Regions from separate parts of the Rhodococcus sp. NBC_00294 genome, predicted to be linked through region 1. Evidence: riboswitches for the same ligand, from Rfam matches in the RefSeq annotation. Region 1 holds a riboswitch; each other region holds the start of a gene.

Region 1 (5,960 bases):
GGGCGGTTCGTGTGGGACGAGTCGACGCGGTCGGTGCGGCTCGACTGGCCGGAGGCCGGCAACATCGCCGTCTCGGACGCCCTGCGACCGGTGCACGACCGCATCGCGGAGCGCTCCGGAATCGGTGTGGGGTATCCGCCCCTGCGGGTTCCGGACGTGAACACCTCGTTCACGGCGCACCCGTTGGGAGGGGTGGTGCTGGGCCGAGCCACCGACGCGCACGGCCGCGTCCTCGGCCACGACCGGTTGCACGTCGTCGACGGAGCGCTGATCCCGGGCAGCACCGGCAGAGTCAATCCGTCGCTCACCATCGCGGCGCTCGCCGAACGCAACATCGCGACGGTGATCGCCGATCGCTGAGCGCCCCGTGGAGCGAATGACGGGAATCGAACCCGTGTGCACGGCTGTGCAGGCCGTTGCCTCACCACTCGGCCACATCCGCAGTGAGTCCCACGTCGGGAAACCCGGACCTGTCGGGACAGAGTTGCGCTCACGGTGATTCTCGGGCTGTCGCGGTGAGATACCTCGCGGCCTCCGCCGGGTTCTCGTCCGCCAGAGACGCCAGCGCTCGACACAGTGCGCCGAGTGAAGTTCCCTCGGCGTGCGCGGCCGACTGCAGGAGTGCCGCCGCGGTGTCCCGGTCCACCGCGAGGTGTTCCATCGCCATGCCGATGCTCTGATCGAGCGCGGCCGCGGAGCGCAGTGCCGCGGAGTATCGATCCGAACGGGACGTCGTCGCCACGTCGATCTCCTTCTCGAGGCGCCGAGACAGCATCGCGAGTCGGACGGCCGTGTGTTCCGGCCCGTGTCCGCGGGTCTGGAGCGCGACGAGGGTGGCAGCGACCGCCGCGGCGGCCTCGGTGCGCGCGCGTCTCTGCACAGCCTGCCGTCGACGGGACCGGAGGTGCTCGGACGACCGTGCTCGCAGCAGTGACGGCGGGTGGAACCGAGTCGTGTCGCCGTGCTCGACGCGGTCACGACCGAGACGCTTCGCCCGGTACATCGCATCGTCCGCGCAGGAGATGAAGGAGTCGAGCGTCGACTCCACGTCGCCGAGGGCGAGCGCGGCGCCGTCGGGAGCCGTGGCCACGGCCGTCGTGGTGCCAATGCTCACCGTCACCGAGCACCGTGTGCGCACCGATCGCAGGACACGGTCCGCGAGATCGGCCGTACGTGCACCGCGGGCGACGACCAGGAACTCCTCGCCGCCGAGACGAGAGACGACGGCGCCCGCCGGAGTCGCCAGCACCACCGCTCGCGCGACGGACTGCAGCGTCCGATCACCGTGGGTGTGTCCGTGGGTGTCGTTGACGGCCTTGAAGTTGTCGATGTCGATGACGAGGGTGGTGACCGATTCGTGCCGCGACGCCGCGGCACCCAGCAGTTCCGTCAGACGGGGGAGTACGCCCCGGCGGTTCAACAGGCCGGTCAGGACGTCCGTGCGCGCGAGCACGTCGAATCGGTGACTCACCCGCACCATCGACCGCCGCAGGCCCCACACCAACACGACGGGGACGACGACGATGGTCAGGGACGCGCCGGCACTGATGAACGCGATGGCCGCAGACCCTGCCGAGGCGAACGACACGACGACGGCGGCTCCACCGGCAGCCACGGTGAACGACCACGCGATCGCGGGCGGCGACGCGGCCGCGGAGAGCACCGGGACGATGGTGAGCAGCGCGGCGATCGCGAGGGAACCCGCCGGATCGGTCACCGCCACCGCGGAGAACGTCGTACCGCACAGCATCACCATGCCCATGGCGACGAACTGGCGTTCGGTCAGCCGCCCCGAGCGCCAGATGATGCCGGCTCCCACCACGGCCGCAGCGACGGCGAGAGCGGTGGCGAGCATCGGGGCGATGCCGGGGAAGAACAGCCCGGGCACCACCCAGCCCGCTCCCAGTGACAGGGCGGAACCGGTGATCGCCGTTCCCATCGCGATCGACCGGATGTCGAGCACCTGCCGTGCGGGTGTCTCGAGAGGCGACTCGGTGAGCGACGTCCGCGCGCCGCGGTGCGCTCTGTCGATGTGTGGCGTCACGCGAGCACCCCGGTCCCCGTCACCGGTGATCCGTCGTCGGCTGACCTCCACCGTGTACCCCGTGAATGTACCGACCGGGACGGTTCCGTCGCGGCGATCCGGCGCACGTCTGGCCGTGAGACCTCGGGCGCGTGACCACCGCGAACTCGTGGTCGGTGCGGTTGTCACCCTTTCCGGTCATCGTGATTCGAACTCGACTGAGCCGAAAAGTGTTGTGCGATTTGACGTCTCGAGACGTCGGCGCTACATTTTCCTCACCATCCAGAGCGACCGAGAGACCTGGCTCGTCGACGTCGCAGCAACCCGCCTCGAGTTCGAGTGTGTGGGTGCTACCGCCAGGACCGATGGAGGAGATCCGCCGATGAACACTGTGACGAGCCAACGCCCGCACGTCCTGCGCCTGCACCTCGAGTCGTGTCGAGAGTGCTGCTGCGCCTGTACGCGGCGCTGACCAGGTCCCTCACTTCGTCCTCTCGAAAGGCACAGCGATGTTCGCTGCCCTCACGCACCGGTGCAGCCGGTGACTCAACTCCACGATCGACCGGTCGCCACCGACGCCGGTGACGTCTCGGATCACGACCTCGTCGTCGCACGCACGGTGCACCCGTGGCGGTGGATCATCGCCGTCGCGACCCTGGTCCTTCTCGCACAGTTCGTCCACGGGCTGGTGACCAACGCCGGCTGGGACTGGGGCACCTTCGCTCAGTACTTCACGGCGCGGTCCGTCGTCACTGCTCTGTGGCTCACGATCCAGCTGACCTTCTGGGGCACCCTCATCGGGTTCGCACTCGGCATCGCTCTCGCGGCGGCGCGGTTGTCGCAGAACCCGGTCCTGCAGATCATCTCCTGGTTCTACATCTGGGCGTTCCGGTCGATCCCGCTGATCGTGCAACTGCTGTTCTGGTTCAACATCGCCTACCTGTATCAGCGTTTGTCCCTGGGCATTCCGTTCGGACCGAGCTTCGTCGAGTTCGACGTCAACAGTGTCATCAGCGGGTCCACTGCGGCGATCATCGGTCTGGCCCTGCATCAGGCGGCGTACTCGGCGGAGATCGTGCGCGCCGGCATCATCTCGGTCGATCAGGGGCAGCTCGAAGCCGCTGCGGCGCTGGGGATCCCGAAGCGACGCGAATTCTTCGCGATCGTGCTGCCGCAGGCCATGAGGGGAATCCTCCCCAACGCGGCCAACGAGGTGATCAGTCTCTTCAAGGGCACCTCGATCGTCTCGGTCATGGCCATCGCCGAGCTGTTCTATCAGGTCCAGGTGATCTACGGACGGACCGGCCGTGTCGTCCCGATGCTCATGGTCGCGACGGTCTGGTACGTAATTCTGACGTCCGTCCTGTCCGTGGTGCAGTTCTACGTCGAGCGGCACTACTCCAAGGGTGCACTGCGCACGGTGCCGCTCACGCCGATCCAGAAGTTGCGTTCGCGCATCGCTGCGCTGCCGCTGTCACCGAGGGGAGCAACTCGATGACCGCCGAGATCGAGACTGTGCGGTATGCGGTCGAGGTACGGGGAGTGCACAAGTCCTACGGTGCTCTCGAGGTCCTGAAAGGCGTGGACCTGACCGTGCGGCCGGGGGAGGTCACGGCCGTTCTCGGACCCTCCGGGTCGGGCAAGTCCACTCTGCTGCGCACGGTGAACCACCTCGAGAAGGTCGACGCCGGATCCGTCCGAGTGGACGGTGCTCTCGTGGGATACCGCCGCAGAGGGCGGAAACTGCACGAACTGACGCCGAAGGAGATTCGGCGCCAGCGCTCGCAGATCGGCTTCGTCTTCCAGAACTTCACCCTGTTCCCGCATCTCACGGTGCTCGAGAACGTGGTCGAGGCACCCGTGTCCGCACAGCGACGTCCGCGGTCGGAGGTGGAACCCGAGGCTCTCGCACTCCTGTCGCGGGTCGGTGTCGGTGACAAGGCGCACGACTACCCGCGGCGGTTGTCCGGCGGACAACAGCAACGCGTCGCGATCGCCCGGGCGCTGGCGCTGCGCCCGAAGGTGATCCTGTTCGACGAACCCACCTCGGCACTCGATCCCGAGCTGGTGGGCGAGGTGCTCGATGTCATCCGCGGTCTCGCCGCAGACGGCGCGACGCTCGTCATCGTCACGCACGAGGTCGGCTTCGCACGCGAGGTCGCCGACACCGTGGTGTTCATGGACGGCGGCGTCGTCCTCGAACAGGGTTCTCCTGTAGAGGTGTTCGACACCCCGACCCACAGTCGCACTCGAGAGTTCCTCTCCCGGGTTCTCTGATTCCCACGCACACCTCTCCCGAAAGTGACCTCTCCCATGTCTCGATCGTCCCGTCGCCTCGCGTCGGTCCTGTCCTCCGTCGCCGTCCTCGCGCTCGTCGCGTCCGCGTGCGGCGAACCCGCAGCCGAGAACACCGTGGTGTCCGAAGCCGGTGTCTCCTATGATCTCTCGCCCGAGCAGTCCGGGCGCATCCACACTGAGAAGGTGGACGACATCGCGGCGAAGGTGCCGCAGGCAATCCGTGATCGCGGAACCCTCGTCGTCACCGGAACAGCGGGTGCGACTCCGCCTCTCGGCTTCTATGCCACCGACGACACCACCGTCGTCGGATCCGAGATCGATCTCGCGAGCCTCTTCGCCGACGTCCTCGGTCTCTCGGTCGACCGCCGCACCGCGGACTGGGCCCAGAACTTCGTGAAGATCGATTCGGGCGAGAACGACGCCTTCATCTCGAACGTGACGGTCACGGAGGAGCGCAAGGAGAAGTACGACTTCGCCACCTACCGCCTCGACAACGTCGCCCTCGAGGTTCCGACGGACTCCGACTGGACGTTCACCGACCGCAAGGACATCGCCGGCAAGAAGATCGGTGTCTCGTCCGGTACCAACCAGGAACAACTGCTCGTCGACTGGAACACGCAGAACGGGGCGGAGGGCATCGCGCCCGCCGAGATCGTCTACTACCAGAACGCCGCCGACTACTACCTCGCCCTGTCCTCGAAGCGCATCGACGGGTACCTCGGACCCAATCCGTCCGCGCAGTACCACTCGTCGAGCACAGGGGAGTCGAAGATCATCGGCACCTTCTCCGGTGCGGGCGAGGCGCTCCAGGGTGAGATCGCCGTCCTGGTGAAGAAGGACAGCGGGCTCGCCGAGGCGTTCGCGGACGCCATCGATCACACCATCGAGAACGGGACCTACCAGCAGGTGCTGGACAAGTGGGGGCTCGGCGGCGAGGCCGTGTCGGCCTCGGAGATCAATCCACCCGGGCTCCCGAAGAAGTGACCTCGGTCCGACAAGGAGCACCCGTGGCCGGCAGCGATCGCCCGCAGCTCGAGGTCGCGCGAGTCGACCAGGGCGATCCGCTGGCACGACCCCTGCTTGCGGCGCTGGCGATCGAGTACAGCACCCGCTACGGCGGGACCGCCGACCAGATGTACTCGGCTCTGTCCACCCATCCGGCAGAGGACTTCGCGCCGCCGCACGGCGGGCTGATCGTGCTCCTCGAGAACGGTGAACCTGTTGCCGGCGGGGCGTTTCGGCGTCACGACGAGCAGACCGCCGAACTGAAGCGCATCTGGACGTCCGCATCGCACCGCCGACGAGGACTCGCTCGGCGCGTTCTCACCGAACTCGAATCGGAGATCGCTGTCCGAAACTACAAGAGCATCCACCTCACCACCGGGTGGCGCCAACCGGAGGCTGTCGGCCTGTATCTGGCGGCGGGGTACACACCGCTGTTCGACCCGGTGGCCCCGCCGGCCGAGGGCGTGCCCCGTGCGTTCCGGAAGACGACTCGACCCACCAACTGACCCCCGTTCTTCGTTCCTGCACACACACCTCTTGGAGTTGACCCAGTGATCGACCGCCATCAACGGACACCCGCCGTCAGTGCCGCGATCGGCCTCGTCGCCCTGACCACGGCCCTCACCGCCTGCGG
Region 2 (5,960 bases), 1.1 Mb from region 1:
GCTGCGAAGACGAGCAACGACACCGCAGTGGCGGGAGCGAGCAGCGCCAGCCCGAGGCCGATCGCACCGGGCAGGGTGGTCGCGTGCGCGACTCCGACGGCGACGAGGAGCAGGCCCGCAGCAATGGACAGGAGGGGAAGTCCCGACAGCAACAGCGACGTCACGCCGTAGACGGGCACCCAGCCGCGACCGCGCGGCGGCGCCTCGTCCGGCCACGGGTGCATCGCCTTGCCGACCTTCGCGGCGGGCGAGCCGGACCACTGCTGACCGGCCTTGACCTTGCCGGAGACGGCCGATCCCGCAGTGATCTCGGCGCGGCGGCCGATCCTGGCTCCGGGGAGCAGGGTCGACCGCGCACCCACCGTGGCGCCGGCGCCGACCTCGATCGAGCCGATGTGCACGACGTCGCCGTCGATCCAGTAGCCGGACAGATCGACCTCCGGCTCGAGCGAGCATCCGTCACCGAGAGTCAGCATGCCGGTCACCGGAGGCAGGGTGTGCAGATCGACGTCGCGGCCGACCGTCGCACCGAGTGCGCGGGCGTAGTAGACCATCCACGGCGCGCCCGACAGGTTCGAGGCACCGCTGGCGTCGGTCAACCGGTTGGCGGTCCACAGCCGGAGGTGCACGCTGCCGCCGCGCGGATGGGCGCCCTCCGTGACGCCGCGCATGAGGAGCCGTGATCCGGCGACGGAGATCGCCATCCGGCCCACGGGCGTCACGAACAGCAGGAACCCGAGCGCGAGCCACCACCAGGACACCGTCGGCAGCCAGGGGCGGGGAGCGAACCAGCTGAACGTGTTCGTCATGATGCCGAGCCAGGTCACCCATTGCAGCCCGGTCAACGTCGTCAGCGGCAGGGTCGCGAGGACCTGCACCACCTGGGCCGTCCGGGGTGTGGGGACCACGATGCGCTTCGCGGTCACCGGCGGGGGGACGAGCGAGTCGAGCAACGCGACGAGCGAGCCGAGTCGCGGATGGTCGTAGAGCTGCGCGACCGTGATCTCGGGGAAACGCTCGCGCAATCGGGTCACGAGCAGTGCGGCCGAGAGCGATCCGCCACCGGCAGCGAAGAAGTCCGCGTCCAGGGATCCGATCTCGGCGCCCAGCACGTCGCTCCACAGCTCGGCCACCCAGCCGGCGGTCCCGGCGAGAGAGGCGTCGTCCGGAGTCGAACCACGCTTGGGCAGCGGCCACGGCAGAGCCGCGCGGTCGACCTTGCCGGAGGTGCGGGTGGGCAGTTCGTCGACGAGTGCGAGACGCGGAACCATCGCGGCGGGAAGCTGTTCCGCGAGGAGCTCGCGCGCGCGGACGAGGTCGAAGTCCGGGTCGGTGCTGGCGAGATAGCCCACCAGCACGGGTGTTCCGGAGCCGGTGGTCCGCACTGCGGCGGCTGCGCCGCTCACACCGGGGAGGGCCTGCAGGGCGTTGTCCACCTCGCCGAGCTCGATGCGGCGCCCGCCGACCTTCACCTGATCGTCGGCGCGGCCCTGGAAGAGCAGCCCCTCGAGCTCGAGCCGCACGAGATCGCCGCTGCGGTAGGCGCGGTCCCATCCGAGAGTCGCCATGGGAGCGTACTTCTCGGCGTCCTTCACCGGATCGAGGTAACGCGCGAGGCCGACGCCACCGATGACGAGCTCACCCACCTCGCCCACCGCGACCGGCTCCTCGTCCGGGCCCACGACGGCGAGGTCCCATCCGTCGAGCGGCAGCCCGATGCGCACCGGTCCGACACCGTCCATGAGAGCGGCGCAGGCGACGACGGTGGCCTCGGTGGGCCCGTAGGTGTTCCAGACCTCGCGGCCCGGAACAGCCAGTCGCTCAGCGAGATCCGGCGGGCAGGCCTCGCCGCCGAAGATGAGCAACCGAACGTCCTCGAGCGCTTCGCGAGGCCACAGCGCCGCCAGGGTCGGCACCGTCGACACCACGCTGATGTCACGTGCGACGAGCCAGGGGCCGAGGTCCATGCCACTGCGTACGAGGGAGCGAGGCGCGGGAACGAGGCAGGCGCCACTGCGCCAGGCGAGCCACATCTCCTCGCACGACGCGTCGAACGCCACGGAGAGCCCCGCCAGCACCCGATCGCCCGGGCCCATGGGTCGGTCCTGCAGGAACAGTCGCGCCTCGGCGTCCACGAACGCCGCCGCGTTGCGATTGCTCACCGCGACGCCCTTGGGCTTGCCGGTCGAGCCCGAGGTGAAGATGACCCAGGCGTCGTCGTCGGGTGTGGGATGGCCGACCGGGCGCCCGGTCCCCGCGGTGTCGGTTCGGGTGACGCCGCCGTCCGCGATGATCGCGGTGACGCCGGCCTCCGAGAACACCAGCTCGGCCCGCTCGTCCGGGTCGTCGACGTCCACCGGGACGTAGGCCGCACCGGCGGCGATGACCGACAGGATCGCCGCGTAGAGCGAGTAACTGCCCGACGGCATGCGGACCCCGACGCGATCGCCGGCGCAGACGCCGTGTCGGGACAGCCACCGAGCGCCCTCGTCGATGTTGTCGAGCAGTTCGCTGTAACTGATGGTGGTGTCGCCGTCGTCGATGGCCGGCGCATCAGGGAATGCCCGCGCGGTGTCCTCGAGGATGTCGACGAGGGTGCGCACCGGGGCCGCCACGGAGGAACGGAGGTAGGCCTCGGGAACACGGGTCTGCAGTGACAAGACGAACGGCCTCTCGCATCGAACAGGGACGACGGAACGCTGGCGGGTGTGACGACACGTTATTGCACGCCCAGTTTGCGGGTTGGTGAACAACTCCGCCGACCAGGCGCGCGTGCGGCGAACCGGTTGACAACTCGGGCGACCGTTTGCCATCCTGCTTCCAGGTCACGAGTACCAGCATCAAGCCCCGGCTCGCTGGTCGGCAACCCTCCTCCGCGGTGGGGTGCTCCGGGTGACGACCTGGCCGCGCTCCGACGACGGAGGCGGCAAGCGCGGATCGACGCCTCTCGTCAGATCGCGGCCCTCGTGCCGTGCGTCGATCCCTCGACGGAGGGATTCATCATGACCACAGTTCTGCAGCGCCCCATCGCATCCGTGCACGGCCGCGACCAGCAGGTGACGTGTGCCGACGGCCGCACCACTCGCAGCATCGATCTCGACTACGCGGCCAGCGCTCCCGCGCTCGACGCGGTGGTCGAGCGAGTACGAGAGGTGTTGCCGCACTGCGCGAGTGTGCACCGCGGCGCCGGCCACAAGTCGCAGGTCTGCACCCGGGAGTACGAGTCCGCCCGGAACACGGTGCACCGCTTCTGCGGCGCGGATCCCGACGACGTGGTCGTGTTCACGCGGAACACCACCGACGCGCTGAATCTCCTGGCGGGCTGCGTTCCCGGGGACACGGTGGTGCTGGACATCGAGCATCACGCGAATCTGCTGCCGTGGCGGAACCGCCGGGTGGTGCGATCGGCGGACTCGGTCGAGGAGACTCTGACTCGGCTCGGCGACGAACTCGCGTCGAGACCTGCTGCGCTGCTTGCCGTCACGGGTGCCTCCAACGTGACGGGCGAGGTCCTGCCCCTCGATCGACTCGCGGATCTGGCGCACCGACACGGTGCCCGCATCCTCGTCGACGGGGCGCAACTCGTTCCGCACCGCGCCGTGGACATCACCGCGGCGGGCATCGACTACCTGGCTTTCAGTGGTCACAAGCTGTACGCGCCCTTCGGAGCGGGAGTGCTCGTGGGACGGCGTGACTGGCTCGATGTGGCCGAGCCGTACCTCGCGGGCGGTGGAGCCACCCGGCACGTGTCCGTCCTCGGTGCGTCGGTCGACATCGACTGGGCGCCGTCCCCGGCGCGGCACGAGGCCGGCACACCCAATCTCCTCGGCGCCGTCGCGATCGCCGCGGCGTGCGACGAGATCGGCGCGATCGGCCACGGTGCCATCGCCACTCACGATCAGGAGTGCACGGGCGCCCTGCTCGGCGGGCTCACCGCTCTGGCCGGTGTGTCGGTCCTCCGCCTGTGGAGCGACTCCGCCGACATCGTCGGCATCGTGTCCTTCACCGTCGACGGTGTCGACGCGGGTGCACTCGCCACCGCGCTGGCCGACGATCACGGCATCGCGGTGCGGGCCGGGAAGTTCTGCGCCCACCCCCTCCTCTCGCGGGTAGGCGCGGCCGACGGTGCCGTGCGGGCGAGCATCGGGCTGGGGACCACCGCCGACGATGTCGACCGGTTCGTGGAGGCGGTGCGTGTGACGTGCCTCTCACTGCGGGATCGCGTCACCACCGGATCGTTAGCATCAGCATCATGACGAGGAGCAGGTTGTGGGGTCGACGACACGTCGACCTCTGCCGTGCGACCTCGAGCGCCTGTCCGGTCCGGTGATCGTGCGACTCACTTCACCTCACAGCCACCGCTGCACCCACGACTGACTGGACAACTCATGACCACGGTGTCTTCCGACTCCCTCGTCTTCCTCGACGGCGTCTCCGGTACCTCCCCGGACGTCGTCCGGTTCTCCGCCGCCGATCTCTCCGAGGCCCAGAGCCGCTACGCGACCCTCAAGGCCGAGCACCCCGGTGCTCGTGTCGTGGTGGACATCGACGTGCACATCGCCGCCGACGCCCGGACCGCCCGCCGCGAGGTGCTGGCGTCGGACAGCAAGCCTCGCCCCGGCACGCTGCAGTACGTCGGCACCGCGTCGGGTCTGGCAGGCCTCGTCGCCGACATCGTGACGGTCGACGTGGCGGACGGCGTGACCCTGCGTCCGGTGGTGGAGCAGACGCGGGAGTCCGTCGTCCGGGCGATCACCACCGAGGTGGTACCCGCCCTGGAGGTTCGGCGCCTGCGCGCGTCCTGAGGCTCAGCCCTCGCGGGTCTCGGGGCCCATGTCCACAGCGAGCCCGGCGGTGATGCGCAGCAGTTCGGGGTAGGTCGTGCGGAAGAGGGTCGCGGGGTGACCCGCTGCAGCCCACAGCCGTTCGAAGCGTTCCAGCGCCGTGTCGACGAACGTCGGCAGATTCGTCGGGTGGCCCACGGGCGCGATCCCGCCCACCGGTTGCCCGGTGGCGTGTTCGACCACGTCGATCGATGCGCGGGTCAGCGTGCCCTCGAGACGTCGACCGGTGGCATCGAGGTCCACGTTGTGTGCACCCGACACCAGCAGCAACACCGGGTCGTCGTCGAGCAGGAACACCAGCGACTTGCAGACGGCACCGAGCGGAACCCCGCTCACCGCCGCGGCCTGACGCGCCGTGTGCGTCGGCTCGGACTGCGTCACGATCACGCCGTGATGACCTCGGGCGATCAGAACGTCCGACACGTGTGCCGCAGCGGGATGGTGGATCCGCGTCATGGTCGCAGGATAGTCAGTCCACGCCGCCGGGACATCCGGTGAGCGGGAGCGCTGGCTATCCTGACCGGATGACACACACGGATGCGTGGAAAGCCTTCACGGTGACGACCGACGCCCATGTCGCGACGGTGACTCTCATCGGCCCGAACAAGGGCAATGCGATGGGTCCCGACTTCTGGTCGGAACTGCCTCTCGTCTTCTCCGCGCTCGACGCGGACCCCGAGGTACGCGCCATCGTGCTCGCCGGTTCGGGACGCAACTTCAGCTACGGTCTCGACCTGCCCGCCATGGCAGGCGATTTCGGTGCGGTCATGGGGGACAAGGCACAGGCCGGTCCGCGCAGCACGTTCCACGACATGATCAAGCGCATGCAGGCGTCGATCAACGCGGTGGCCGACTGCCGCAAGCCCGTGGTGGCCGCCGTGCAGGGGTGGTGCATCGGCGGTGGGATCGATCTCATCTCGGCCGCCGACATCCGCTACGCCAGCACGGACGCGAAGTTCAGTGTGCGCGAGGTGAAGGTCGCCATCGTGGCGGACATGGGGTCGTTCGCCCGTCTACCCGCGATCATCGGCGACGGTCATCTTCGCGAACTCGCGTTGACCGGAAAGGACATCGACAGTGCCCGGGCGCAGCAGATCGGTCTGGTCAACGACGTGT
Region 3 (5,960 bases), 350 kb from region 1:
GGGTACGAGACCAGCCACTCGAGAGTGCGCATACCGCCCATGGAGCCGCCGACGACCGCCGCGAAGCGGTCGATGCCGAGGGCGTCGGCGACCATGCGCTCCGCCGCCACCTGGTCGCGGATGGAGATGGCCGGGAATCGGGATCCCCACGCGACACCGTCCGGATCGAGCGACGCGGGACCCGTGGTACCTCGGCACCCGCCGAGCACGTTCGTCGCCACCACGCACCAGCGATCGGTGTCGAGGGGTGCGCCGGGACCGACCATGCCGGTCCACCACCCGGGCGACGGGTGATCCGGTCCGGCCGGTCCGGTGACGTGCGAGTCCCCGGTGAGCGCGTGCTGGACGAGAACGACGTTGTCCCGCGCGGGCGAGACCTCGCCCCACCGCTGCACGGCGACCGTCGCGTCGGGAACCACGCGTCCGCTCTCGAGGAGAACGTCGCCGATGTGCACGGTGCCCACCTGCCCGTCCGCCGGCGGAAATGCCGACGGACGGGCAGGCGAGTGGAGATCGAGTGTCAAGATGCGGCCCGGAAACCCTTCTCCAGATCGGCCAGGATGTCGTCGATTCCCTCGATACCGACTGCGAGTCGCACCAGACCCGGAGTGACTCCGGAGGCCAGCTGCTCCTCGGGCGTCAACTGCGAGTGCGTCGTCGACGCGGGATGGATCACCAGTGAACGCACGTCTCCGATATTAGCGACATGGCTGTGCAGCTCCAGCGCATCCACGAAACGCTTGCCCGCGTCGACACCGCCCGCGAGTTCGAACGCCACGATGGCACCCGCTCCGCGCGGGGCGAGTTCCTGTCCGCGCTCGTACCACGGGGAGGACGGCAACCCGGCGTAGTTCACGCTGGTCACCTCCTCGCGCTGCTCGAGGAACTGTGCGACCGCCGTCGCGTTCTGCACGTGTCGCTCGAGGCGCAGGGACAGTGTCTCGATGCCCTGGCCGATGAGGAACGCGTTGAACGGGGAGACCGCCGCGCCGATGTCGCGCAGCAGTTGCACGCGGGCCTTGAGTGCGAAGGCCGGAGCGCCGAGATCGGCGAACACCACACCGTGGTAGCTGGGATCGGGGGTGGTGAAGTTGGTGAAGCGACCCTGTGTCCAGTCGAAGCCACCGCCGTCGACGATGACGCCGGCGATCGCGGTGCCGTGGCCGCCGAGGTACTTGGTGGCCGAGTGCACCACGATGTCCGCACCGTGCTTCAGCGGCTGGATCAGATACGGCGTCGCCACGGTGTTGTCGACGATCAACGGGATGCCGTGGCGGTGTGCCACATCGGACACTCCGCGGATGTCGAAGATGTCGTTCTTCGGGTTGGAGATGGTCTCGCCGTAGAACGCCTTGGTCTCGGGGCGGACGGCCTTCTCCCACTGGTCGAGGTCGTCCGGATCGTCCACGAAGGACACGGTGATGCCCAGCTTGGGCAGCGTGTAGTGGAAGAGGTTGTACGTGCCGCCGTACAGACGGGGGCTGGAGACGACGTGGTCGCCGGTCTCGGCGATGTTCAGGATCGCCAGCGTCTCGGCGGCCTGTCCGGACGAGACGAGCAGTGCGGCGACGCCGCCCTCGAGCGACGCGATGCGCTGCTCGACGACGTCCTGCGTCGGGTTCATGATGCGGGTGTAGATGTTGCCCGGCTCGGCGAGCCCGAACAGCGCGGCGGCGTGGTCGGTGTTGTCGAACGTGTAGGACGTCGTCTGGTAGATCGGCAGGGCGCGCGCGTGGGTGGTGACGTCGGGAACCTGTCCGACGTGCACCTGCCGCGTCTCGAAGCTCCAGTTCAGTGCCGGATCCTCGACGGGTGCTCCGGCTGCGTCGACGACGTCGCCCTCGGTGGCACCGGTGTCGGAAGTGTGATCGGTCATGGGTGTCGTGCTCCTCGTGGGGTGGTGCTCGAGTGGGGTGCTCGAGTGGGGTCCACGTCGGCAGCCGCCACGCCCGCAGCACGAGAGGCACCTCACCGTGTGCAGAGCGCAGTAGGCGAGCCGATCTTCGTGGAGAGAAGGGTCGGGGCCTATCGCCGGCTACAACACAGTCGGTGGGAGAACATGGGTACCTCCGAGATCGTCGGTCGGTGGGCCCGAGGAGACGGGCCCGCGCTTGCTCTCGGCCCGTGCGGGCCGAGTAACCCGGTCATCACCCGGGGCACCCCACCGCGGTTGGAGGGTTGCCGGCCAGCAAGCCGGGGCTCGATGCTGGCACTCATGACCTTGGCGGGAATGGTAGCGGGTCGGGTGTCGACGGCACGAGGGTGGCCGAACTCACGATCGTTCGATTGGCGAATGATCCTGCCGACGGTCAGACTGGTCAGGTGATCGGGCGCCTCTCGGGGCGCCCGTCGTCGTTGACCACCCGAGCGCTTCTGAATCGATCATGAACGATCGACGACGGGCGCAGACCCGAAAGTGAGCTCGTGACACCCCCCTCCGTCGCGTTCGACGTCCTTCCCGCTGCTGCCGCGGACCCCGCGGCGGATCGGCTGCGGGTGCGCCGCCGACGCGTCGCGATGCTGGCGCTCGCGCTCGGCGGTTTCGGCATCGGCACCACGGAGTTCGTCTCGATGGGCCTGCTCCCGGAGATGGCGACCACGATGGGGGTGTCCGAGCCCAGCGCCGGCCACCTCATCTCCGCCTACGCCGTCGGTGTCGTGGTGGGTGCGCCCGTCATCGCCGCGCTCGCGGCGCGGGTGCCGCGGCGGACGTTGCTTCTCGCCCTCATGGTGGCGTTCACTCTCGGCAACCTGGGCACGGTGTTCGCGCCCAGCTTCCACGAGCTGATGGCCTCCCGCTTCGTCGCCGGACTGCCGCACGGCGCGTACTTCGGTGTGGCAGCGCTGGTGGCCGCCCACCTCGCCGATCCCGGTGCGCGTGCCAAGTCGGTGGCCATGGTGATGATGGGACTGTCCGTCGCCAATGTCGTCGGTGTGCCGGCGGCCACGTGGATCGGCCAGGCGTTCGGCTGGCGCAGCGCGTTCGGCATCGTCGCCGTCATCGGTGCCCTCACCGTCACCGCCCTCGCGGTGTGGCTGCCGCGACTGGACTCGATGCCCACCACGAACCCGCGGACCGAGCTGGGCGCCTTCCGGCGCACGCAGGTGTGGATGACCCTCTTCGTGGGCATGGTGGGCTTCGGCGGCATGTTCGCCGTGTACACCTACATCGCCACGACATTGACGGACGTGGCCGGTCTGTCCAAGGCCGCGGTGCCCCTGGCGCTGATGATCTACGGCCTCGGCATGGTGGTCGGCAACATGGCCGGCGGATGGATCGCGGACCGCATGCTCGTCCCCGGGCTCTTCCTGGCGATGACGTCCGTCGCGGTGAGCCTGGCGGTGTTCGTCGCCGCGGCGCACAACCCGGTGACCGCTCTGATCGTCGTGTTCCTCATCGCCGCATCGGGATCCGCCATCGTGCCCGGACTGCAGACGCAACTGATGGACGTCGCCGCCGATGCGCAGACCCTCGCCGCCTCGCTCAACCACGCGGCGTTCAACTTCGCGAACGCGCTGGGGGCCGCCCTCGGCGGCGCCGTCATCGCCGCGGGCTTCGGCTACACGGCGCCGGCCGTGGTGGGTGCCGGTCTCGCGATCGCCGGCATCGCCGTTCTGGCCACGTCGGTGGCGATGCAGCGTCGCACCGACGCTCGTCTCGCCGCCTGACGGTCCTGTCCGCCCTGTCGGATACGGTGCTGCGGTGTCTCACACCATCACGTCGGTCAACGTCAACGGAGTGCGCGCCGCGGTGCGCAAGGGCATGCTCGAGTGGCTCGAGCAGTCCGCGGCGGACATCGTCTGCCTGCAGGAGACGCGGGCGACGGACGAGGAGCTGCTCGCCTGCCTCGCTCCCGCGCTGGGCGAGGGCTGGCATCTCGTGTCCGCCGAGCCGTCCGCGAAGGGCCGCAACGGTGTCGCCATCCTGTCGCGGGTTCCTGCGGTCAGTGCCGTCGTCGGGTTCGGGAGCGCCGAGTTCGACGACGCGGGGCGCTGGATCGAGGCCTGCTTCCCGGCCGTCGGAGCAGATCCGGCCGTCACCGTCGCCAGTCTCTACCTGCCGTCCGGTGAGGTGGGAACCGAGAAGCAGGACTCCAAGGAACGGTTCATGGCCTCGTTCGAGCACCGTCTCGCGGCGCTCGCGTCCTCGGGCGAGCATCACGTGGTCTGCGGCGACTGGAACATCGCGCACACCGAACGGGATCTGAAGAACTGGAAGGGCAACCGCACCAAGTCCGGCTTCCTGGCGAGCGAGCGCGCCTGGCTCGACGCTCTCGTCGGTGAGTCGGGAGCGTGGGTCGACGTGGTGCGAGCGCTCCACCCGGACGTCGACGGGCCCTACAGCTGGTGGTCGTACCGCGGTAAGGCCTTCGACAACGACGCCGGGTGGCGCATCGACTACCAGATGGCCACCCGGGACTTCGCGGACCGCGCGAAGGACGCCGTGGTCGAGCGGGCCGACACCTACGACCAGCGGTGGTCCGACCACGCACCGGTCACCGTCGTCTACCGCTGACCGGTCGGCTCACAACGCGGCGGCCAGTCGGTGGTACGCGGCGTTCCAGCGCAACGTGCGCTGGAAGTCTCGTGTGGTGGTGCCCTCCTCGATCGTGAGCAGCTCCACCGCGATCATGTCCGAGAACGCTTCCAGTACCGGCAGATCGAGCGCGGTGCTCAGCACCGTGTGATGCGGTGCGCCGGCTGTGAGCCACGACTCCGCGGACACCGACAGCGAGGGCTGCGGCTTCCACACGGCGCAGGCCACCGGCAGGGAGGGCAGCGCCTCGTCCGGCTCGACGACCTCGATGACGTTGGCGGTGAGGCGGAACCGTTCGCCGACGTCGGAGATGCCCACGACGATGCCGGCGCCGGGATCCGCCGTGAAGCGCAGTCGTACGGGATCCTCGCGCCCGCCGATCGACAACGGATGGATTTCGAGAGTCGGGGTCGCCGTGGTGATGGACGGGCACACCTCGAGCATGTGTGCCCCCAGGATCTTCTCCTCGCCGGGCACGAGGTGGTACGTGTAGTCCTCCATGAACGACGTGCCGCCGGGCTGCCCGATGGCCATGGTCTTCATGGCGCGCAACAACATCGAGGTCTTCCAGTCGCCCTCGCCGCCGAAGCCCCACCCGTCGGCCATCAGCCTCTGGACCGCGAGTCCGGGGAGCTGACGCAGGCCGCCGAGGTCCTCGAAGTTCGTGGTGAAGGCGCCGAATCCGCCCTCGGTCAGGAACTGTCGCATTCCCGCCTCGACCCGTGCGCCGTAGCGCAGCGACTCGTGTCGATCGCCGCCCGGCCGCAACGCGGACGCGACGTCGTAGGTCTCGACGTACTCGTCGACCAGGGCGGACACCGCGGCCTCGTTCACCGCGGAGACGACCTCGACGAGATCGTTGACACCGTAGGTGTTCACCGAGACGCCGAACCGCAGCTGAGCCTCCACCTTGTCGCCCTCGGTGACGGCCACGTCGCGCATGTTGTCGCCGAAGCGCGCCAGCCGGAGCGACCGCATGTCGGCGCGACCGCGCGCCGCACACGTCCACTGTTCGACGCGCCGGACGACGGCGGGATCGTCGACGTGTCCGGCGACGGTGGTCCGCAGCACACCGACGCGGGACTGGATGTGACCGAACTCCCGGTCGCCGTGCGCGGCCTGGTTGAGGTTCATGAACTCCATGTCTATGGTCGACCACGGCAGCGACATCCCGGCCTGCGTGTGCAGATGCAGGAGAGGCACGTCGAGGGCGTCGAGGCCGGCGATCCACATCTTGGCGGGGGAGAAGGTGTGCATCCAGGTGATCACCCCGATGCAGTCGTCAGTCGTGTTGGCCTCGCGCATCCGGTTCAGGATGGACGACGCGTCGAGGAGCACCGGCTTCCAGACCACCGTCACACCCAGTGCGTCGTCGAGTTTCTCGGCGATCGTGCGGGACTGCACCGCCACCTGCTCGAGAGTC

Evidence for each region. Region 1 has a riboswitch for S-adenosylmethionine ahead of OHB23_RS18835 (amino acid ABC transporter permease). Riboswitches for the same ligand answer to the same signal wherever they lie in the genome.
Region 2: linked by a shared signal. The riboswitch ahead of OHB23_RS02645 (aminotransferase class V-fold PLP-dependent enzyme) and the one ahead of OHB23_RS18835 (amino acid ABC transporter permease) in region 1 are both predicted to bind S-adenosylmethionine.
Region 3: linked by a shared signal. The riboswitch ahead of OHB23_RS17210 (bifunctional o-acetylhomoserine/o-acetylserine sulfhydrylase) and the one ahead of OHB23_RS18835 (amino acid ABC transporter permease) in region 1 are both predicted to bind S-adenosylmethionine.

The regions. Positions count from the first base shown of each region.
Region 1 covers NZ_CP108043.1:4,035,524-4,041,483, reverse strand. Annotated here, with positions in the region: gene OHB23_RS18850 (GMC oxidoreductase) at 1-360, shown strand, start outside; tRNA gene OHB23_RS18845 (tRNA-Cys) at 369-442, opposite strand; gene OHB23_RS18840 (GGDEF domain-containing protein) at 491-2,044, opposite strand; SAM riboswitch class I at 2,299-2,395, shown strand; gene OHB23_RS18835 (amino acid ABC transporter permease) at 2,565-3,521, shown strand; gene OHB23_RS18830 (amino acid ABC transporter ATP-binding protein) at 3,518-4,300, shown strand; gene OHB23_RS18825 (ABC transporter substrate-binding protein) at 4,337-5,305, shown strand; gene OHB23_RS18820 (GNAT family N-acetyltransferase) at 5,329-5,832, shown strand; gene OHB23_RS18815 (ABC transporter substrate-binding protein) at 5,878-5,960, shown strand, end outside.
Region 2 covers NZ_CP108043.1:561,940-567,899, reverse strand. Annotated here, with positions in the region: gene OHB23_RS02650 (Pls/PosA family non-ribosomal peptide synthetase) at 1-2,660, opposite strand, end outside; SAM riboswitch class IV at 2,824-2,939, shown strand; gene OHB23_RS02645 (aminotransferase class V-fold PLP-dependent enzyme) at 3,003-4,256, shown strand; gene OHB23_RS02640 (hypothetical protein) at 4,389-4,805, shown strand; gene OHB23_RS02635 (YbaK/EbsC family protein) at 4,809-5,300, opposite strand; gene OHB23_RS02630 (crotonase/enoyl-CoA hydratase family protein) at 5,369-5,960, shown strand, end outside.
Region 3 covers NZ_CP108043.1:3,690,151-3,696,110, reverse strand. Annotated here, with positions in the region: gene metX (homoserine O-acetyltransferase MetX) at 1-524, opposite strand, end outside; gene OHB23_RS17210 (bifunctional o-acetylhomoserine/o-acetylserine sulfhydrylase) at 521-1,876, opposite strand; SAM riboswitch class IV at 2,103-2,221, opposite strand; gene OHB23_RS17205 (MFS transporter) at 2,518-3,669, shown strand; gene OHB23_RS17200 (exodeoxyribonuclease III) at 3,764-4,516, shown strand; gene araA (L-arabinose isomerase) at 4,526-5,960, opposite strand, start outside.